One region of the Loigolactobacillus coryniformis subsp. coryniformis KCTC 3167 genome, then DNA from elsewhere that is predicted to be linked to it. Evidence: a T-box and tRNA genes for the amino acid it is inferred to sense, from the RefSeq annotation. Region 1 holds a T-box; the other holds one or more tRNA genes.

Region 1 (10,542 bases):
CCAATCGTCAGTTTATTTGATCGTTTGATCAAGCAGACAGAAACGATGATCAGTAAACAATCGCCGATCTACCTCTTATTTGGCAGTTTAGCAACGATTATTGGGCTGATTTTAGCCAATATCATTTCAATTCCATTGTACCGGATGAACTTTTTCTTATTTAATACCTTAGCGCCAATTATTTTAATGGTGTTATTGGGGTATATCGGATTTCGAGTCGGCACAACACGAACTGATGAATGGCGTCGTTTGTTTCAGTTGCGTAGTAAGAAAGCCACGGTGGAAACGCCTGAAGAGCAAGGCAAAGTCCTTGAACGCAAAGTCGATGATAATTTCCACAAGTACAAGATCCTTGATACTAGTGTGATCATTGATGGGCGAATCTACGAGATTGCCCAAACTGGTTTTATTGAAGGTACTTTGTTGATTCCTAACTTTGTCTTGCATGAATTACAATTGATCGCTGATTCAGCTGATTCGTTGAAGCGCACGCGCGGTCGGCGTGGGTTAGATATTTTAAATGACCTACAAAAAACCGATGCAATGCCAGTTGAAATGTACGAAGGTGACTTCGAGGATCTGACGGAAGTTGACAGTAAGTTGATCAAATTAGCTAAGTTGTTAGATGGGATTGTAGTGACTAATGATTTTAATTTGAATAAGGTCAGTGAATTTCAAAATGTACCGGTGCTAAATATCAATGAATTAGCGAATACGTTGAAACCTGCGGTGATCCCAGGTGATGGGATGACTGTTACGGTGGTTAAATCTGGGACAGAGCGCCAACAGGGCGTTGCGTACCTTGATGATGGGACCATGATCGTTGTTGAAGATGGTCAATACTATATGAATAAATCGCTGGCGGTCACAGTTACTAGCGCCTTACAAACTGCGGCTGGGCGGATGATCTTTGCTAAACCAGCGCATTCACAGAAAAGTTTGCGTGAACATAATAAATAATTTAGTCAGTTACCTTTACAAGTTTACTTACGACCAGTAAAATTAGAATTGCTGTGTCAGGTCTTTTAAGCTGACAATCAGGATTAAAAAAGGAAAAATTTGAAAGAGGCGGAATTTAAATTGGCAGATAAAAAAATTCGTGTTCGTTATGCCCCAAGCCCAACCGGCCATTTGCATATCGGTAACGCACGGACGGCATTGTTCAACTATCTTTTTGCGCGGCATAATAAAGGTGAATTTGTGATTCGGATCGAAGACACCGATACCAAACGTAACGTTGAAGGTGGCGAAGAAAGCCAATTAACCATGCTTAAATGGTTAGGGATGGATTGGGATGAAGGTCCCGATAAGCCTGGTGAAGTGGGCCCATATCGGCAGTCAGAACGTGGCGCAATTTATGGTCCATTGATTCAACAATTAGTTGATCAGGGTTTGGCCTATGAGTCTTACATTACGGAAGACGAATTAATGGCACAACGGGAAGCACAAAAAGCACGCCACGAGATGCCTCATTATGAAGATGAATTTGCTGGTTTAAACGCTGAAGAAAAAGCAGCTAAGATCGCCGATGCTAAAGCAAAGGGAATCAAGCCGGTCATTCGTTTCCACGTCCCAGTGCATAAGAAATATGAGTTTAATGATTTAGTTAAGGGTCATATTGAATTTGATTCTGATTCAATCGGTGGCGACTTTGTAATCATGAAACGTGACGGTATGCCAACGTATAATTTTGCCGTTGTGGTTGATGATCATATGATGAAAATCACGCACGTTTTACGTGGGGATGATCATATTGCCAACACACCAAAACAATTGATGATCTATGAAGCTTTCGGCTGGGAACCACCTGTTTTTGGTCATATGACGTTGATCATCAATACACAAACGGGTAAGAAGTTATCGAAGCGTGACGAAAATACGCTACAATTCATCGAACAATATCGTGAATTAGGCTACTTACCAGAAGGTATGTTCAATTTCATTACCTTGTTAGGCTGGTCACCGGTTGGTGAAGATGAAATCTTCACACGGAAGCAGTTGATCAAAATATTTGATCCTAAACGCTTAAGCAAGTCACCAGCTAAGTTTGATGCTAAGAAGTTGGAATGGGTCAATAATCAGTACATGAAACAAAGCGACAGTAGTAAAGTGACTGATATGGGCTTATATCAATTGATCAAAGCAGGTCGTTTGCCAGAAGATCCTGATAATAAGACGATCGAATGGGCACGTGCGCTGATCAGTTTGTATCATGATCAAATGAGTTACGCTGCCCAAGTGGTTGAAGAGTCAGCTGTCTTCTTTACTGAACCACCTAAGTTAGATGAAGCGGCGCTGGCTGAATTAGCGGTTGATACAGCACCACTAGTTTTGAATAAGTTTGCTGAATTGATCAAGCAAGTTAAGATTTTTGATGCAGTCGAGATCAATAATGCGATTCAACAAGTTCGTGCCATCGTTGGGGTTAAGGGTCGTAAATTATACATGCCAATTCGGATCGGCACAACGCGGGCAACGCATGGTCCAGCAATTGCTGAATCAATTGAGTTACTTGGCCGTGAGAAGACGATGCATCATTTGGAAGTCACTTTAGCCGAATTAAATCATTAATACGAAGATAGGAATAAGTAGATCGATCAGTTGAAACAGGGAGCGCTTGGTGAGTGAAAAAGCGTCAGTAGATCAATTGAAATGCCTCCTTGAGTGCGCATACGAAATCAAGTAGTGTGCGCCGGATATCATTCACGTTAATGAATGAAAAGGAAGTTCTCTAGCTTCGAATAAAAGTGGAACCACGTGTAAAACGTCTTTTGATCATTCTCTGATCAAGGGGCGTTTTTCGTTTGATTCGGACCGGTTTTAAGTTAGAATAAAGTAAGATTAAAAATTACGGAGGTGCGCGTAATGATTCAAGTCTATAATACGTTGACACGTAAAAAAGAAGTTTTTAAACCGTTGGTGGCAGGCAAGGTAAATATGTACGTCTGTGGACCAACTGTCTATAATTATATTCATATTGGTAATGCGCGTTCTGCTATTGCTTTTGATACGATCCGGCGGTATTTTGAGTTTCGTGGGTTCAAAGTGACTTACGTCTCTAATTTCACTGATGTAGATGATAAAATGATCAAGCAAGCGCAACGTGACGGGATAACGGTGCCAGAATTAGCGGATAAGTTTATTGCTGCGTTTGAACAAGATACGACAGCGTTAAATATTGAACCGGCTACGGCTCATCCACGGGCAACTGAAAATATTCCCGATATTATTGACTTTATCCAAGTGTTGTTGGATAAAGGGTATGCCTATACAGCTGCAGGGGACGTTTATTATCGTGCGCGTAAGTTTACTCACTACGGCGAATTGTCGGATCAGAATATTGATCAGTTAGAGCAAGGTGCTAGTGAACATACTGCTGATGAAGAGACCCAGCGTAAAGAAGATCCAATCGACTTTGCATTGTGGAAAGCAGCTAAGCCAGGTGAAATTGCCTGGACTGCACCTTGGGGTGAAGGTCGTCCTGGTTGGCACATTGAATGCTCAGTAATGGCAACTAAGTATTTAGGTGATACATTTGATATCCATGGCGGTGGCCAAGACTTAGAATTTCCCCATCATGAAAATGAAATTGCCCAGAGTGAAGCTAAAACTGGTCAAAAGTTTGCTAACTACTGGCTACACAATGGTTTTGTGACGATCGGTGATGATGATGAAAAAATGAGTAAGTCGCTAGGCAACTTTGTGACCGTCCACGATTTGATTCAGCAAGTTGATCCACAAACTTTACGCTTTTTCATGGCAACGACGCAGTACCGACGGCCGATTCGTTATAGCGAATCAACCTTAAGTGAAGCGGCGAATAATTTACAGAAATTGCGAATTGCTTATGATAATCTCAGTTACCGGCAAAAAGACGTCTCCGCCGGGATCGATACTGAAGTAGAACAGCAGTTAACTAAGTTGACGAAAGCTTTTACTACAGCAATGGACGATGATTTTAACGTCCAAAACGGGATGACGGAAATCTATGAATTAGCGAAGCTGATGAATATTTATAGTGAACAAAAAATTGTCCGCGAAGCAACGCTTAATCATTTAATGGACAGTTTTACCACGTGGTTACAAATCTTCGGGGTTGATTTTAAGCCAGCTGGTTTGTTAGACGACGAGATCGAACAATTAATACAAGAGCGTATTGACGCGCGCACAAATAAAGATTATCAACGTAGCGATGAAATTCGTGACTTATTAAAAGCGCAAGGTATTGTGTTGGAAGATACCGCGCAAGGAACACGTTGGCGGAGGGAATAATGACAGAAGTAGTAGATTATCGGCAATTGAATGGTATTGCGTTGGCTTATATGGGTGACGCAAGTTATGAGGTTTATATTAGGCGGCATTTGCTGAGTAAAGGAATCACCAAACCAACGCGCCTGCAGCATCAAGCAACTCATTTTGTTTCAGCCAAAGCCCAAGCTGGCCTGATCGAAGCGATGCTAGCACAAAATATTCTTAATGAAGCGGAACTTAGTTTTTATAAACGGGGGCGTAACGCCAATAGTCACACCCATGCGAAAAATACGTCGGTGACGACGTACCGAATCTCAACTGGCTTTGAGGCGTTGATGGGTTATTTAGCGCTTAGTGATCAGCAGGAACGGTTGGATGAATTGGCAGCTTGGTGTATTGCCCAAGTAGAGGAAGGTAAAATTAATGAACAAATCAAATGAACCGCAGACTGACGCTACCGACTTTGTGATCGGCCGCCACGCTGCGCACGAAACGCTGCAGACTGAAGGAGCTAAGCGGGTTAACAAAGTTTTCATTCAAGAAGGCTTAAAATCGGATTCACTGCATGCGTTGCAACAATTAGCTAAGGCTAAACGAATCCCGGTCCAGTCAGCGCCCAAAAATAAGTTGGATACGCTAAGTGATCATGGCAATCATCAAGGCGTTGTTTTAGCAATCACACCCTATGCGTATGCTGAGCTAGACGATTTATTTGCTCGTGCTGAAGCAAAGCAACAGCCGCCATTTTTCTTGATGTTAGATGGTATTGAGGATCCACATAACTTAGGATCGATCATGCGGACCGCGGATGCTGTTGGGGTACATGGAATCATCATTCCTAAACATCGGGCGGTTGGTTTAACCAGTACCGTGGCTAAAACTTCTACTGGTGCGATCGAGCACATCCCCGTTGTGCGGGCAACTAATTTAGTTGCGGTTGCAAAGGAATTAAAGCAACGCGGTGTCTGGTTATTTGGTACTGACATGGCTGGGACTGATTATCGCAAATGGAATGCTAAGGGCGCGATCACATTAGTTATTGGTAACGAAGGCAAGGGGATTGCACCTTTATTGAAACGGGAAATGGATGAAGTGGTGACGATCCCAATGATCGGCCATGTTCAAAGTTTGAATGCGAGTGTGGCGGCTGGCTTATTGCTTTATCAGGCCTACGCGGTAAAGCAAGGAAGTGGTGAATTACCATGATGCACGAAGTCCTGATTATTGATGGCTACAATGTGATCGGTAATTGGCCTGAACTAGATAAACTAAAGCAGGATGATAAGTTAGCTGACGCTCGTGATGATTTGCTGGCGCAGTTGGCGGAATTTCGTAAATATGAAGACGCAGAAATTATTTTAGTTTTTGATGCTATGTACGTGCCAGGAATTACGCAACGGTATGATCAATATAATTTGCAAGTTGTTTGGACTCAGGAAGATCAAACGGCGGACAGTTACATTGAAAAACTAGCCGGTGACTTACAAAATCGATTAACACAAGTCACGGTCGTCACTAGTGATCAAGCCGAGCAGTGGACGATTTTTTCTCGTGGCGCGGTTCGAATCTCATCACGGGAATTTAAAATGGTTATTCAGCGGGCTAAGGCAGAAATTGCCCGCGATGTTCGGCATTATCGTGATACGGATTTACGCCGGCGTTCACCGTGGGATTCTAATCAATTATTATCGTTAGCAAAATTACGCGATGATTTAACTAAAAATGATTAGCGATAACTAAGGGCTGAATAAACGTTAGTTCGCTTGTAAAACGCTTTTATTGTTGTTATGCTAAATCTAAACATGGCAGCCAGTGAAAAAAATGGATAAAAATGAACTTTCAAGATTGATTTCAGCAGCAGCGGCCGGAGATTCTAACGCATTTGAGCATTTATTCTATCTCTATCGACCTATGTTAAAGAAGATCCAGCAACAATATTATCTTTATGAACTAGATGATGATGATTGGGATCAGGAAGCGCGGATCGTTTGTTTTCAAGCTGCGCAACATTATCGGCGTGATACGCGGTTAACTTTTGGCCGTTATTATCAGCGTTGTCTGCTGTGTCGGGTTTACACTTTAATTCGCCATCAAAATGCTAAGAAACGCCAAATTGATCGACATACCGTATCATTGGAAGTTGACGATATCAAGCAACGACTGGAAGCTGAAGGAACGTTGCAGACCGTTAATTGGTCAATGATCCGTGCTAGTGCACCTGATTTTATCAGTCAATTATCAGAGTTAGAGCGTTTTGTTTTTTATCGCCAATTAACAGCCGGTTTTGAATGGACATCTAATTCTGATGATAATGAGATCACGGAAGTGCAAGTACGCAACGCGCTTGAGCGCTGTCGTCGTAAGTTGAAGCGTTACCTAGCAGACCATGTTTTAATGTAGTACTTACAGGGATGAAGCAGAAATTCTGTTTCATCCCTGTCGCCATTTAGAAGTGAAAAAATACGCAACTTTAACTTTTATAAGTTAAGGCTGCGTATTTTTGTTTACTCTGCTTTGATTGATTCGATATCATTAGTGTTGACACCGAATAATAGTGTGGTGTCGTGGAATAAAATGTAGCGCCGTGGTTCCTTAACATCGAGAAACTTATCTAATGGGTAAGCGTTAGAACCAGTTTTGGACATGACCACAACTTGGGTCGCATCGGCGAAACTGTGTTGTTTGCCGTCCTTAGTTACGATGGTAATCACATTTTTCACCTCATTTTTGGTGATATACACTACTTAACTATAACACTTTTAGCCCAATAAAGCTTGTGTAAGTTTAGCCGGGTGTGTCATAAAGTGAGTGCAATTTAGCAGTTAATCAGTTGACAAGTATCGATTACAAACGTAAACTTAAGCTGAAATTAAAATTATCAGCGAAAGGTGAGGCAATAATGGAAGTTAGTACAGCGTTAAATATTTCAGCGGCTGAGTGGCAAGTAATGCGTGTTGCCTGGACCTTAGGCCAAGTCAGTAGTCAGACGGTCAGCGATGTTTTAGCAACAAAAATGGATTGGAAAGCGGCGACAATCAAAACTTTGGTTGGGCGGTTAGTCAAAAAAGGGGCGCTAACTGCTGAGCGTGATGGCAAACGGTACTTATATCGCCCGTTAATTTCAGAGCAACAGGCCATGGATACAGCGAGTGAAGTTTTTATTGGGCAATTATGTCAGCATAAAGTTGGTAAAACCTTGTTGAAGATGGTTGAAGATACGACGTTGAGCCAAGCTGATATTGCGGCGTTGATCACAACGTTACAGGAAAAGCAAAAAACAGCGCCTAAAGAAGTGGCTTGTAATTGTTTACCAGACAATTGTCAGTGTACGGATGGCAGTTGTAATTGCTAACGAATTAACCTATTAAGTGAGGTAGAGCCATGTTTCAACTTGGCAATTTTTGCTGTAGTTGAATGGACATCGTCACGAACATCAAAAGTTTATTAGTGGTTTTTACTAATAAATTAACCAATTAAGTGAGATAGAGCCATATTTCAACTTGGCAATCTTTTGCCGTAGTTGAATGGACATCGACATGAACATCAAAAGTTTATTAGTGGTTTTTACTAATAAACTAACCTATTAAGTGAGATAGAGGAGATGACATCATGGCAGCAAAAGATAACATGAAGATGGCTCATGATATGGAATCAATGGACCACGATATGAGTGGTGACACGATGATGCACGGTGGTCATATGATGCATATGGGTAACCTGAAGCAAAAATTTTGGGTAGCATTGATCTTGACGATCCCAGTTATTCTACTTACGCCAATGATGGGATTGCACTTACCTTTTCAGTTTACTTTCCCCGGTTCTGATTGGTTAGTGTTGATTGTGGCTACTTTCCTATTTATTTATGGGGGTAAACCATTTTTACAGGGTGCACAAATGGAGCTGACTGAGCGTAAACCAGCGATGATGATGTTGATTGCGCTAGGTATCTCAGTTGCTTATATTTATAGCGTTTGGGCGTTTATTGCTAATCACTTCTTATCGACGGTGCCTCACCAGATGGATTTTTTCTGGGAACTAGCCACTTTGATCACGATCATGTTGCTGGGCCACTGGTTAGAAATGAATGCAATCAGTAGTGCTGGTAGTGCAGTTGAAAAAATGGCGGCTTTATTACCTGGTCAAGCGCATGTCTTGCAAGCTGATGGTTCCCTCCAGGATATCGAGCTTGCCGAATTGCAGGCTCAACAGCAAGTCGTTGTCAAAGCAGGTGAAAAAATTCCGGCTGACGGTCGCGTCGTTGCTGGTCAATCGGCCGTCAATGAAGCATTAGTTACCGGTGAGGCAAAGCTTATTGAAAAAACGCCTGGTGCACAAGTGATCGGTGGCGCGGTCAACGGTACGGGGACGTTAACTATCGAAGTTACTGGGACTGGTGAAACTGGCTATTTGAGTCAAGTGATGAAGCTAGTGCAGCAGGCCCAGCAACATAAATCACAAGCTGAAAATTTGGCCGATAAAGTAGCCGGCTGGTTATTTTATGCCGCAACGATTATTGGATTAGTCACGTTTATCGTTTGGCTGTCGTTAAGTGGACTGAATGTGGCTTTGGAGCGTACAGTCACGGTATTAGTCATTGCTTGTCCGCATGCGCTTGGATTAGCGATTCCGTTAGTGGTTGCGCGCAGTACGGCTTTAGGTGCGACACATGGCTTATTGTTACGTAATCGTAATGCCCTAGAAGCGGCTAAACAAATTGATACGGTTTTAATGGATAAAACTGGGACTTTAACGGAAGGGAATTTTAAAGTTAAATCAGTCGTCGCGTTTGGCCAAGAATCACAGGACGACGTTCTAAGGCTGATGGCCGCACTAGAAGCAAATGCGAGCCATCCATTAGCGGTGGGAATTTTAGCAGCGGTCAAAGCTCAAAAATTGGTTCTTCCAACGGCTACAGATGTGAAACAATTATCTGGCGTTGGTCTGCAAGGCCGTATTGATCAAGTTGATTATGCCATTGTGACTGCTGCTTATTTACAGCAAAAACAGCTTGATTTTGAACAGACCGTTTATGATAATTTGGCAGCACAAGGTAATTCAATCAGCTTCTTATTGCGCGGAGAGCAGGTTTTAGGTTTGGTCGCTCAAGGAGATCAGATCAAACCAAATGCAGCCGATTTTATTCAGCATTTGAAAGCCCGGGGGATCCGGCCAGTTATGTTGACCGGCGACAATCAGGCCGCCGCAGCGTTAGTGGCACAACAATTAGGTATTGATGATTTCCATGCACAGTTATTACCGGAGGATAAAACCAAAATGGTGGCGCAATATCAGGCGCAGGGTCAACGCGTTTTGATGGTCGGTGATGGTGTCAATGATGCGCCTAGTTTGGCTGCTGCCGAGATTGGTGTTGCTATCGGCGCCGGAACAGATGTCGCCATTGATTCTGCCGACGTTGTTCTAGTTCGCAGTGATCCAGCTGATATTATAAACTTTTTGAATTTGGCCCAGCGAACGATGCGTAAAATGGTTCAAAACTTGTGGTGGGGTGCGGGCTACAATATTGTAGCTTTACCATTAGCCGCAGGAATCTTAGCGCCGATCGGTGTGTTGCTCAGCCCAGCAGTTGGTGCCGTGTTGATGTCGTTATCAACGATCGTTGTTGCGATTAACGCTTTAACGTTGAAATTAAAATAAAAGTTCAAATGGCAGGTCAGAGTGTTTTTTCACTGGTGGCCTGTTTTTTTTGCGATAAACTTGAATTTATTTTTAATGCGTTTACTACCACATACTATATGTAGCTGTCAAATAGAATATTATTTTAATTTAATCCCTATATATTGATTTACGGTCTGGGACCAAGTAGTATGGAATATATGGTTAAAATGTTCACATTGTGAAAGGGCGTTGAAAATATGCTAGAAACCAGAACTAACCAACCAACTAAACCGCAAACTTTAAAAGTAACTGAAGTCATTAAACGTGACGGCCGCCGAGTTCCATTTACGGCGGCTAAAATTTATCAAGCCTTAGTTAAGGCTGAACAACATATTCATGGTGAACTCGATCCCTTGACCAATCATAAAATTGAAACGGTAACTAATAAAGTGGTTGCTGAAGTACAAGAACGTTTCACTGATGCGGTTAAGATTTATGAGATTCAGAACATTGTTGAACACATTTTATTAGGTGAGCACCAATATGATTTGGCACAGGAATACATCAATTATCGGACACACCGTGATTTTGCGCGCAATCAAGCAACGGACATCAACTTTACGATCCAGAAATTGATGCAAAAAGATGCCACAGTCGTTCATGAAAATGCCAATA
Region 2 (10,542 bases), 980 kb from region 1:
TGCCCGGTGCTGGAAGGTTAAGTGGATGAGTTAGTACTTCGGTACGAAGCCCAGAAATGAAGCCCCAGTAAACGGCGGCCGTAACTATAACGGTCCTAAGGTAGCGAAATTCCTTGTCGGGTAAGTTCCGACCCGCACGAAAGGCGTAACGATCTGGGCACTGTCTCGACGAGAGACTCGGTGAAATTATAATACCCGTGAAGATGCGGGTTACCCGCGACAGGACGGAAAGACCCCATGGAGCTTTACTGTAGCTTGATATTGAGTGTTTGTACTGCTTGTACAGGATAGGTAGGAGCCGTTGAAGCCGGAACGCTAGTTTCGGTGGAGGCATTGGTGGGATACTACCCTTGCAGTATGAACCCTCTAACCCGCGCCACTCAGCGTGGCGGGAGACAGTGTCAGGTGGGCAGTTTGACTGGGGCGGTCGCCTCCTAAAAAGTAACGGAGGCGCCCAAAGGTTCCCTCAGAATGGTTGGAAATCATTCATAGCGTGTAAAGGCATAAGGGAGCTTGACTGCGAGACTTACAGGTCGAGCAGGGACGAAAGTCGGGCTTAGTGATCCGGTGGTTCCGTATGGAAGGGCCATCGCTCAACGGATAAAAGCTACCCTGGGGATAACAGGCTTATCTCCCCCAAGAGTCCACATCGACGGGGAGGTTTGGCACCTCGATGTCGGCTCATCACATCCTGGGGCTGTAGTTGGTCCCAAGGGTTGGGCTGTTCGCCCATTAAAGTGGTACGCGAGCTGGGTTCAGAACGTCGTGAGACAGTTCGGTCCCTATCCGTCGCGGGCGTAGGAAATTTGAGTGGAGCTGTTCCTAGTACGAGAGGACCGGAATGGACATACCGCTGGTGTACCAGTTGTGCCGCCAGGCGCATCGCTGGGTAGCTAAGTATGGCCGGGATAAACGCTGAAAGCATCTAAGTGTGAAGCCCCCCACAAGATGAGATTTCCCATTCCTTTATGGAAGTAAGACCCCTGAAAGATGATCAGGTAGATAGGTTGGAAGTGGACGTGTCGTGAGGCATGGAGCGGACCAATACTAATCGGTCGAGGACTTAACCAAGTAGCATTTACGCAGGTTAGTTCAAGGGCAAATAAATTGAATATCCAGTTTTGAGAGCGTAACGTTCTCAGAAAGTGGTGTGGTGGCGATAGCAAGAAGGATACACCTGTTCCCATGTCGAACACAGAAGTTAAGCTTCTTAACGCCGAGAGTAGTTGGGGGAGCACCCCCTGCGAGGGTAGGACGTTGCCACGCTGTTTATAATTCCGGCTTAGCTCAGTTGGTAGAGCGTCTGACTGTTAATCAGAATGTCGTTGGTTCGAGTCCGACAGCCGGAGTCGAGTCATGGAGAGTTGTCCGAGCGGCTGAAGGAGCATGATTGGAAATCATGTATACGGGTATTGCCTGTATCAAGGGTTCGAATCCCTTACTCTCCGTCAGCTATGCTGGCCCGTTGGTCAAGTGGTTAAGACACCGCCCTTTCACGGCGGTAACATGGGTTCAAATCCCGTACGGGTCATTATGGAGGTTTAGCTCAGCTGGGAGAGCACCTGCCTTACAAGCAGGGGGTCACAGGTTCGATCCCTGTAACCTCCATCAACATTGGTTCCATGGTCTAGTTGGTTAGGACGCCTGCCTGTCACGCAGGAGATCACGGGTTCGAGTCCCGTTGGGACCGCTTATAATATTTTCATATGGCTCGGTAGCTCAGTCGGTAGAGCAATGGATTGAAGCTCCATGTGTCGGCAGTTCGATTCTGTCCCGCGCCATTTATGGAGGAGTAGCGAAGTGGCTAAACGCGGCGGACTGTAAATCCGCTCCTTCGGGTTCGGTGGTTCGAATCCACTCTCCTCCATTTTTATAATAGGGATATAGTTCAATGGTAGAATCACGGTCTCCAAAACCGTTGATGTGGGTTCAACTCCTACTATCCCTGCCATGGCGGTATTGGCGAAGTGGTTAACGCACCGGATTGTGGCTCCGGCACGCGTGGGTTCGATTCCCACATACCGCCCTTGTACCATATTGGGATATAGCCAAGCGGTAAGGCAACAGACTTTGACTCTGTCATGCGCTGGTTCGAATCCAGCTATCCCAGTTTAAAAGTTTCAAGGTATTTGAACCTTGATGATGGCGGTATAGCCAAGTGGTAAGGCAAAGGTCTGCAAAACCTCTATCACCGGTTCAAATCCGGTTACCGCCTTTGTATTAAAAAGGTATGGTATCCATGCTTTTAAAAATAAGTATTATGCCGGCGTGGCGGAATTGGCAGACGCGCTGGATTCAAAATCCAGTTCCCTCGCGGGAGTATCGGTTCGACCCCGATCGCCGGTATTGATGTCCGAATATGGACACAATCGAATAAGTGCAATCTTACTAAATTAATTTTTAGTAGGGTTGCTTTTTTGTTTGTTCTGAGCTTCAATTCCTTGCTATAGTGGATGTTCTTTTTGGCTTCTTCCAAGCGCTTTCTCATCGATTCCACGCTGTCGTGCAAAAGTGGCGTTCTCGATATACCTGACTGTTGAAACGCCTCGATCAGTTTGAGTTTTTCAAGGGCAGTGAGTTTGGATCTTGGCATATAATAATCCCTCCATAATCATCAGATGAAATACAATAATTCATCTGATGATTATGGAGGGATTATCGCAACCTCGTTTACTGTTGGTAGGAAGCTTTTTTGCGTGTTTAATTCAACTTAACGCGTTGTTTGGCCATTGATCAATTTGACCGGCAATTGGTAGCGTGGTTGTAAAGCTACATGGTGGTCTTTGATTCTTTGTAGCAACAGATCAATCAATAAAGTAGCGATATCATCGATGGGTTGCATGATCGTAGTTAATTCGGGATGATAATCTTGAATTAATTTAGTACCGTCATAGCCAACTACTTGTAAGTCAGTTGGGATAGCCAAGCCTAATTTTTGCGCTTCATTTATTAGTAAAAGTGCCGATAGATCATCGGTACAAAAGACACCGTCCGGTTTTTGATCAACGAGTAACTGATGGATCTTTAAGGCTTTGATATTAGCGGCGGTATGAAAATCGATCTCAGCAGTGATTGGTTGTAGGTCGGCTGCTTTTAGAGTATCGGCATAGCCATTTAAGCGTTCCGTCGTTGGAGAATTCGGCTGGTTGATTCCAGAAAGGATGACGATTTTTTTAGCCCCAGCTTTTAGTAATGCTTCCGTTGCCAATGCGCCGCCGGTATAATTATCGCTGCTGACGATTGGAATCGTATTTGATAAGGCACGGTCAAACGAAATGATGGGCAAACCGACGCGTTCATATTCCGCAATGCCTAGATTATGAGCACCGGCAATAATACCATCAACTTGGTTGGCAATCAACATTTGTAAATACGCCCGCTCTTTTTCTTTATTCTCCGCGCTATTACATAAGATGACTTTGTAGCCTTTGGCGAAAAGATGGCTTTCTAGTAATGAAACGAGCTCACCAAAAAAAGGGTTACTAACTGATGGGAAAATAACGCCGATTAATTTTGTTTCCTTACCTTGCAGCGAACGTGCTAGACTGTTGGGCTGATAATTTAGTTCCTGCATTGCGGCAAATACTTTATCTTTAGTGTGTTGCGATAAAGAACCGTAGTTATTGATCACTCGTGAAACGGTAGTAGCGGAAACGCCAGCTAATTTGGCGACGTCAGTTAGTTTGACCATCGTGTATCATTCCTTAATCTATGGCGTTTAATTGCCAAAATTTTCCGGTGAGCTCAGCCGTTGTGGGACTGCTAACTGATAGTTGTTGTTGGCCCGGCTTGGGGAAAAAGCGTGCAGTCAGGGTAGTGTAACCATGATTGAGGTACATCTCGCAAACTGAATGGTCAACAAATAAATTTAAAGTGATCGCGTGATGGGCTGGTAATTGACTCGTGCGGACTGTGCCGTATTTTTCAGCAAATGGTTCACCAGCAGCTTGGCGATCAACAGTGACAACACCGGTTTTACTGTTTAATTTTACCTCAAAAAAGGCAGAAGCGTCACTATTTTCTGCGATGTGTAGTGTAATTTCTTGATCTGCGGCAAGGTTTAAAGCCAACTCGTATTGTTGACCACTGTTAGCTTGGATAACTGTCGGTGCTGGCGTTGCCTGAACGTTGAATTGTTGCTCATCAGTGCGTAATTTTTGATTCTCGCTGACAGGGTATTGATAAAGGTGGCCGTCCTTGATCGTTAATTCCTTGATCAGACTTAAACAATGGGCCCAACCGTAACGATCAGTGGGATAGTCGATCTCAGGCAAGCCAATCCACGACACGGCTAACGCACGGCCATCCGGCGCATTGATCGCCTGCGTGGCATAAACGTCAAAACCATCATCTAGTAATTTAAGTGAGTATTGTGCGTTGAAAGTTAAGTTTTCCCAGTCGACTTGGTCACTAAGCAAATAAGTATTGGGATAAATATTTTGGTAAGCGAGTGTTGACTGTGCTAAACCTTGGGGACAACTGATCAAAACAGTGGTATTGCCGATTTGGATTAAATTAGGGCATTCGATCATATAGCCAATTTTGGGTTGGTCTAGTTGTAGCGGGCCCATAAAATCCCATTGGTGTAGGTCATTGGACTGATAAACAAGGATAGTGCCTACTTTGTCGTTAGTTTGTCCACCAATAAATGCCCAATATTGGTCTTGTTTTGCGATGATCTGCGGATCACGAAATTCACTGGTGTAACCAGCTGGTGGTTCGCTGATCAATGGTTTACTTAATTTGGTGAGCTGGTTATGCTGGTCCAGCACAGCGCCGTTTTGATATGGGTGACGTTGCCAATTTGCGTCGCGCACATTACCGGTATACATCAGAAATAATTGATTGCCAAGTGGTAAGGCAGAGCCGGAATAGGCGCCGTGACTATCGTAGGCAGAATCTGGTAACAGATCGCCAGCTGTCTTTTGCCAGTGGACTAAATCATCGGAAGTTAAATGACGCCATGATTTTAACCCATGAACTGGGCCAAAAGGGAAGTTCTGGTAGTATAAATGCCACTTGTTATTGAAATAAGCAAAACCATTAGGATCGTTCAGTAGTCCGCTATCGGATTGAATGTGATAGCCCAAACGCCAAGGAGATGTGCTGACAGTTGCTAAAAGTGCTTGTTGTGTAGCAGGGGGCCATTTTGAATAACTTTGATATCTAAGTGCGCGTGTCCATTTTTTAATTAAAGTCATGCTCGATTCCTCGATTTCTACTAGTTAGAATATAACGATCCATTTTAAATGCAATCGTTAACTTTACTTGCTATATTAGCTTTTATACCATTTTATGTCAAACGATAATCATTTACTAGATCTTTTATTTATTATGAATCGATGATTGTTAATTTTTTAAATGATATACGTTTGACAATTTTAAAAAAGTGAGTATGATAATAAACATAAAGCGATTACATAAAATAGTTGGAGGTAATGATAATGGATCATGCAAAGGTGGCCAAGGATGTTCTTAGTGCTGTTGGTGCGGATAATATTCAAGCAGCAGCGCATTGTGCAACGCGTTTACGAATGGTGATCAAGGATGAAAGTAAGATCAATCAGAAAGCATTGGACGCGAATCCTGGTGTTAAGGGGACGTTTGAAACTAACGGTCAATTTCAAATTATTATTGGACCAGGGGATGTAGATAAGGTATATGCCGAACTGATCAAAACAACTGGATTGAGTGAAGCGACACCGGATGATATCAAAGCTGCAGCAGTTAATGGTAAAAAGATTAATCCGTTTATGGCTTTGATCAAGGTCTTATCTGATATTTTTATTCCGATCATTCCTGCGTTAGTTGCCGGTGGTTTGTTAATGGCTTTAAATAATGTTTTAACTGCTGAACATTTATTTATGGCAAAATCAGTTGTCCAAGCTTATCCCGCGTTGAATGGTTTTGCCCAGATTGTCAATACGATGGCTTCGGCACCATTTACGTTCTTACCGATCTTGGTTGGGTTCTCAGCTACTAAGCGTTTTGGGGGGAATCCTTATCTAGGGGCCGCTATGGGGATGATCATGGTTGCTCCGGATTTGATCAATGGCTATGCGGTCGCGACCACAATGGCCGCTGGTAAGATGGTTTTCTGGAACGTTTTTGGCTTGAACGTTGCTCAAGCTGGCTATCAGGGTTCTGTCCTACCAGTATTAGTTGTTGCGTGGATCTTAGCCAATTTAGAGAAGTATTTCCATCGCCATATTTCTAGCGCGTTTGATTTCACATTTACACCAATGTTGGCTATTATCATTACTGGTTTTTTGACTTTTATCGTGGTTGGTCCGGTGATGCGCGGCGTTTCAGATGGCTTAACGACTGGATTAGTTTGGCTTTATAACACAGCAGGAGCGTTTGGTACCGGAATTTTTGGGACTTTCTATTCTGCGATTGTGATCACTGGTTTACATCAAACTTTTCCGGCGATCGAGACGACCTTATTAGCCAATGTTAAACAAACTGGCGGTTCATTTATTTTCCCGATTGCTTCGATGGCGAATATTGCTCAAGGGGCTGCTTGTTTGGCAGTATTCTTTGTCACTAAGAATAAAAAGCAAAAAGGGTTGGCTTCTTCAGCTAGTGTTTCAGCTTTACTTGGTATTACTGAACCAGCAATTTTTGGGGTCAACTTAAAGTTAAAATTCCCGTTTGTTTGTGCAATGATCGCTTCTGGAATCGCTAGTGCAGTAATCGGGGCAATGCACGTCTTATCAGTTTCTATGGGACCAGCCAGTGTGATCGGCTTTATCTGTATTTCAGCCAGATCAGTACCAGGTTTTCTGATCGGGGTCGTTATCAGTTTTGTGCTTGGTTTCGCATTGACTTTTGTCTATGGTAAGCGCGTTTTGAACGCTACACCGGAAATGGCCGCCGTTACTGATGCGGCCGCCGACATCAATTTAGCACCGGAAGCCAGTGATGCTGGTAAGGTTCAAGACGAAATCGTTGCTGCGCCGGTAGCAGGTGAATCAGTGCCGCTGCAACAAGTTGATGATCAAGTTTTCTCTGCCGAGATCATGGGTAAAGGTGCCGCAATTATTCCGAGTGATAACAATGTTTACGCACCAGCTAGTGGTACGGTAACGGTGACCTACGATTCGATGCATGCTTACGGTATCAAAACCGATGCTGGAGCCGAAATATTGATCCATTTAGGTATCGATACAGTTAATTTAGCGGGTGCTCACTTCACGACTAGCGTACGTAAAGGCCAAATCGTACAACAAGGTGATCTATTAGGTACGTTTGATGTGGCGGCAATCAAAGCAGCGGGCTACGATTCAACAGTCATGGTGATCATTACCAATACATTAGCATATGGTGGCGTTGATCGGATCAATAATCAAACTGTTAAATCTGGCGAGCAGCTGATTGCCTTGACCGAAAATATCAATCAATAATGAGGTGTGCAAATGAAAATTGGTGCAATTGAAGCGGGCGGAACGAAATTTGTATGTGCCGTCAGCGATGAACAGTTAACGATTGTTGCGCGGGAACAAATTCCAACAACGACGCCTGCTGAAACGATGGGAGCAGTTATTTCCTTTTTTCAAAAAAATCCAGTAGACGCAATGGGCATCGGTTCGTTTGGCCCAATCGATGTTGCCGTTAACTCTGCAACTTACGGTTATATCACAGCCACGCCTAAAGTCGGGTGGCGCGACTATGATTTTTTAGGAACGATGAAAAAGGCTTTTGATATTCCATATGTGTGGACTACGGATGTGAATGTAGCTGCTTATGGCGAACTGAAGCTGGGGGCAGCCCAAGGCTTAAAAAGTTGTGTCTATTTAACTGTTGGTACTGGAATCGGTGGCGGTGCAGTGATCAACGGTCAATTATTGCATGGCTTTGGTCATCCCGAAATGGGGCATATGCTGATTCGCCATGATCCAGCTGATACTTACCAGGGACACTGTCCTTTTCATGCGGATTGTTTGGAAGGGTTAGCTGCTGGGCCAGCTTTAGAACAAAGATATCAGCGCAAGGCACAGACTTTAGCTGGCGATGATCCGGCATGGACTTTAGAAGCCAATTATTTGGCGCAAGCTTGTGTTGATCTGACCGTGACATTATCGCCGGAAATGATCATCTTTGGTGGTGGTGTTATGAAGCAACAGCAGTTATTTCCGTTGATCAGGCAACAATTTGCCCAACAATTAGCCGGTTACGTGCCGACACCAGCGATAGATGATTACATCGTACCCGTGCAGTTAGGTGATAACGCTGGGATCACCGGTTGTCTTTTGTTGGCACAAGAACAATTACGTTAAATAAGGAGGTATGATCAATGGCACAATCGTGGTGGCAAAATGCTGTGATCTATCAAATTTATCCTAAAAGCTTCATGGATGCTAATGGCGATGGAATCGGTGATCTACAAGGTATCATCAGTAAATTGGATTATTTACAGCAATTGGGTGTGGATGCGTTGTGGCTTAGCCCAATCTATGTTTCGCCGCAGATTGATAACGGTTATGATATCAGTGATTATCGGCAAATTGATCAGCGCTTTGGGACTAATGCAGATATGTATGCATTGATTGCTGCGGCACATCAACGACATTTAAAGATCGTTATGGATCTAGTGGCCAACCACACCTCAGATCAAGCGGTTTGGTTCCAAGAAAGTAAAAAATCACGGCATAATTATTTCAGTGATTTTTATATTTGGCGTGATCCTAAGTCGGATGGTAGTGAGCCGAATAATTGGGCCGCCAACTTTGGCGGTTCTGCCTGGACTTATGTGCCAGAACGACAACAATATTACTTGCATTATTACGCTAAAGAACAACCCGATCTAAATTGGGAAAATCCGCTAGTACGCCAAGCGATTTACGATATGATGCGGTTTTGGAAGGCGCAGGGTGTTGATGGTTGGCGGATGGATGTGATCTCGTCGATCTCTAAAGATCAGCACTTCACTGATTATCCAGATAAGCTGAATCGACCATATGTGTTAAGTGATCAGAATAATGGTCCACGGTTACATGAATTTATTCAAGAAATGAACCGGGAAGTTTTGGCGCCGTTTAATATGATGAGTGTTGGTGAAGCACCTGGGGCTACAGCAGCAAATGTCCGCAAGTTTGTTGACCCAGAACGTAAAGAGCTGGATATGGTCTTTTCATTTGAACATATGCGCGCAGACCGTAAAGCTGGTGGAGTCAATGGTAAATGGGATTATGATCACTTTGATCTTTTAAAATTAAAAGATAGCTTAACAAAATGGCAAGATAATTTACGCGATCATGGCTGGAATGCGCTGTACTTTGAAAATCACGATCGTGCGCGGATCGTTTCGCGCTGGGGTAACGACCAAAAATATCGTTATCAAAGTGCAACTGCTTTTGCAACGGTTTTACATGGTATGCAGGGTACGCCCTTTGTGTATCAAGGTGAAGAAATCGGCATGACCAATGCTACGTTTGCATTGGCGGATTATGAAGATATTGAGATCACGACCAATTATCGGCAATATGTGGAACAAGATCAGACGATGACAGCGACTGAGTTCTTGGCTGCAGCGCAAAAGCTTAGCCGGGATCATGCGCGAACGCCAATGCAATGGGATACGAGTGCCAACGCAGGTTTTACCATCGGGCGACCATGGTTTCAACTAAATCCAAATTATCGTCAGATCAATGTGGCTACGGATCGGCAACAACACGCTTCGATTTTTAAATACTATCAACAACTAATTCAGCTACGTCATCAGTTTCCAATTTTAACTACTGGACGGTATCAATTGGAATTACCGACTGATCAGCAGTTGTTTGTTTATCGCCGGGTAACGGCAGAACAAAGTTGGTTGATCGTTGCTAATCTGTCAGCTCAAATCGTACCGATCACTCGTTTGGCGGAGTTAGTCACAACCGAATTTGTCTTTAAGCTTAAAAATAATACGCATCGTTGTGCGCTGGATGAAAATATTCAGCCGTATGAAGCCTTTATTCTTGAGCTAATTTAATATTGGTGTTTATCCTAAAAGTCAGTTGCGCAGTAGTGTTGTCTTTTAGGATATTTTCATACTGAGTAAAGAAATAAGTTTCTAGATTTAATAATACTTGGGGGAAATCGACACATGATTGAATTTGATCAACGGCAAGCCAGTTTTCATTTGAGTAATGGCCGAATAAGTTTTGTGCTGGCGATTATACGTGAGAAATACGTTTTGCAGCGTTATTTGGGTTCAGCTATTCGCAGTTTTCATGACAGTAATTCATTGCGGTTGACTGACAGGGGTTTTGCCAGTAACCCAGATTCAACTGACCGTAAATTTTCGGTCAATGAGCTTCCTTTGGCTTGTCCGACTAGGGGAACTGGTGATTATAGATTACCTGTCTTAACAATTGTGCAAAGTGGGCAACGCCGCCATATCGACTTAAGCTACGCCGGTTATGAGATTTTAGCTGGTAAACCGGGTCTAACTGGATTACCAGCAACCTATGTAGAGCAAGTAGCTGCAGCGGAAACTTTGAAAATTGAATTAGTTGACCAGATTGCGAACGTGAAAGTGCCCCTTTTTTATACGAT

The links. A T-box is a leader RNA that pairs with one kind of tRNA and senses whether it is charged. The one in region 1 lies ahead of cysS (cysteine--tRNA ligase), so its partner is inferred to be a tRNA-Cys.
Region 2: it encodes a tRNA-Cys, which carries the amino acid that the T-box ahead of cysS (cysteine--tRNA ligase) is inferred to sense. The anticodon was not compared.

What each region holds. Positions count from the first base shown of each region.
Region 1 covers NZ_CP017713.1:1,072,308-1,082,849, forward strand. The annotation lists gene LC20001_RS05330 (PIN/TRAM domain-containing protein) at 1-960, shown strand, start outside; gene gltX (glutamate--tRNA ligase) at 1,081-2,571, shown strand; T-box leader at 2,567-2,775, shown strand; gene cysS (cysteine--tRNA ligase) at 2,866-4,272, shown strand; gene LC20001_RS05345 (Mini-ribonuclease 3) at 4,272-4,691, shown strand; gene rlmB (23S rRNA (guanosine(2251)-2'-O)-methyltransferase RlmB) at 4,675-5,457, shown strand; gene LC20001_RS05355 (NYN domain-containing protein) at 5,454-5,981, shown strand; gene LC20001_RS05360 (DNA-directed RNA polymerase sigma-70 factor) at 6,073-6,651, shown strand; gene LC20001_RS05365 (hypothetical protein) at 6,756-6,962, opposite strand; gene LC20001_RS05370 (CopY/TcrY family copper transport repressor) at 7,151-7,603, shown strand; gene LC20001_RS05375 (heavy metal translocating P-type ATPase) at 7,861-9,906, shown strand; gene nrdD (anaerobic ribonucleoside-triphosphate reductase) at 10,125-10,542, shown strand, end outside.
Region 2 covers NZ_CP017713.1:2,051,993-2,062,534, reverse strand. The annotation lists rRNA gene LC20001_RS10270 (23S ribosomal RNA) at 1-1,071, shown strand, start outside; rRNA gene rrf (5S ribosomal RNA) at 1,150-1,266, shown strand; tRNA gene LC20001_RS10260 (tRNA-Asn) at 1,277-1,349, shown strand; tRNA gene LC20001_RS10255 (tRNA-Ser) at 1,359-1,448, shown strand; tRNA gene LC20001_RS10250 (tRNA-Glu) at 1,460-1,531, shown strand; tRNA gene LC20001_RS10245 (tRNA-Val) at 1,536-1,608, shown strand; tRNA gene LC20001_RS10240 (tRNA-Asp) at 1,617-1,690, shown strand; tRNA gene LC20001_RS10235 (tRNA-Phe) at 1,709-1,781, shown strand; tRNA gene LC20001_RS10230 (tRNA-Tyr) at 1,787-1,867, shown strand; tRNA gene LC20001_RS10225 (tRNA-Trp) at 1,878-1,951, shown strand; tRNA gene LC20001_RS10220 (tRNA-His) at 1,954-2,026, shown strand; tRNA gene LC20001_RS10215 (tRNA-Gln) at 2,039-2,110, shown strand; tRNA gene LC20001_RS10210 (tRNA-Cys) at 2,145-2,215, shown strand; tRNA gene LC20001_RS10205 (tRNA-Leu) at 2,263-2,346, shown strand; gene LC20001_RS10200 (LacI family DNA-binding transcriptional regulator) at 2,711-3,691, opposite strand; gene LC20001_RS10195 (sucrose-6-phosphate hydrolase) at 3,705-5,201, opposite strand; gene LC20001_RS10190 (sucrose-specific PTS transporter subunit IIBC) at 5,445-7,406, shown strand; gene LC20001_RS10185 (ROK family protein) at 7,419-8,279, shown strand; gene LC20001_RS10180 (alpha-glucosidase) at 8,297-9,976, shown strand; gene LC20001_RS10175 (alpha-galactosidase) at 10,091-10,542, shown strand, end outside.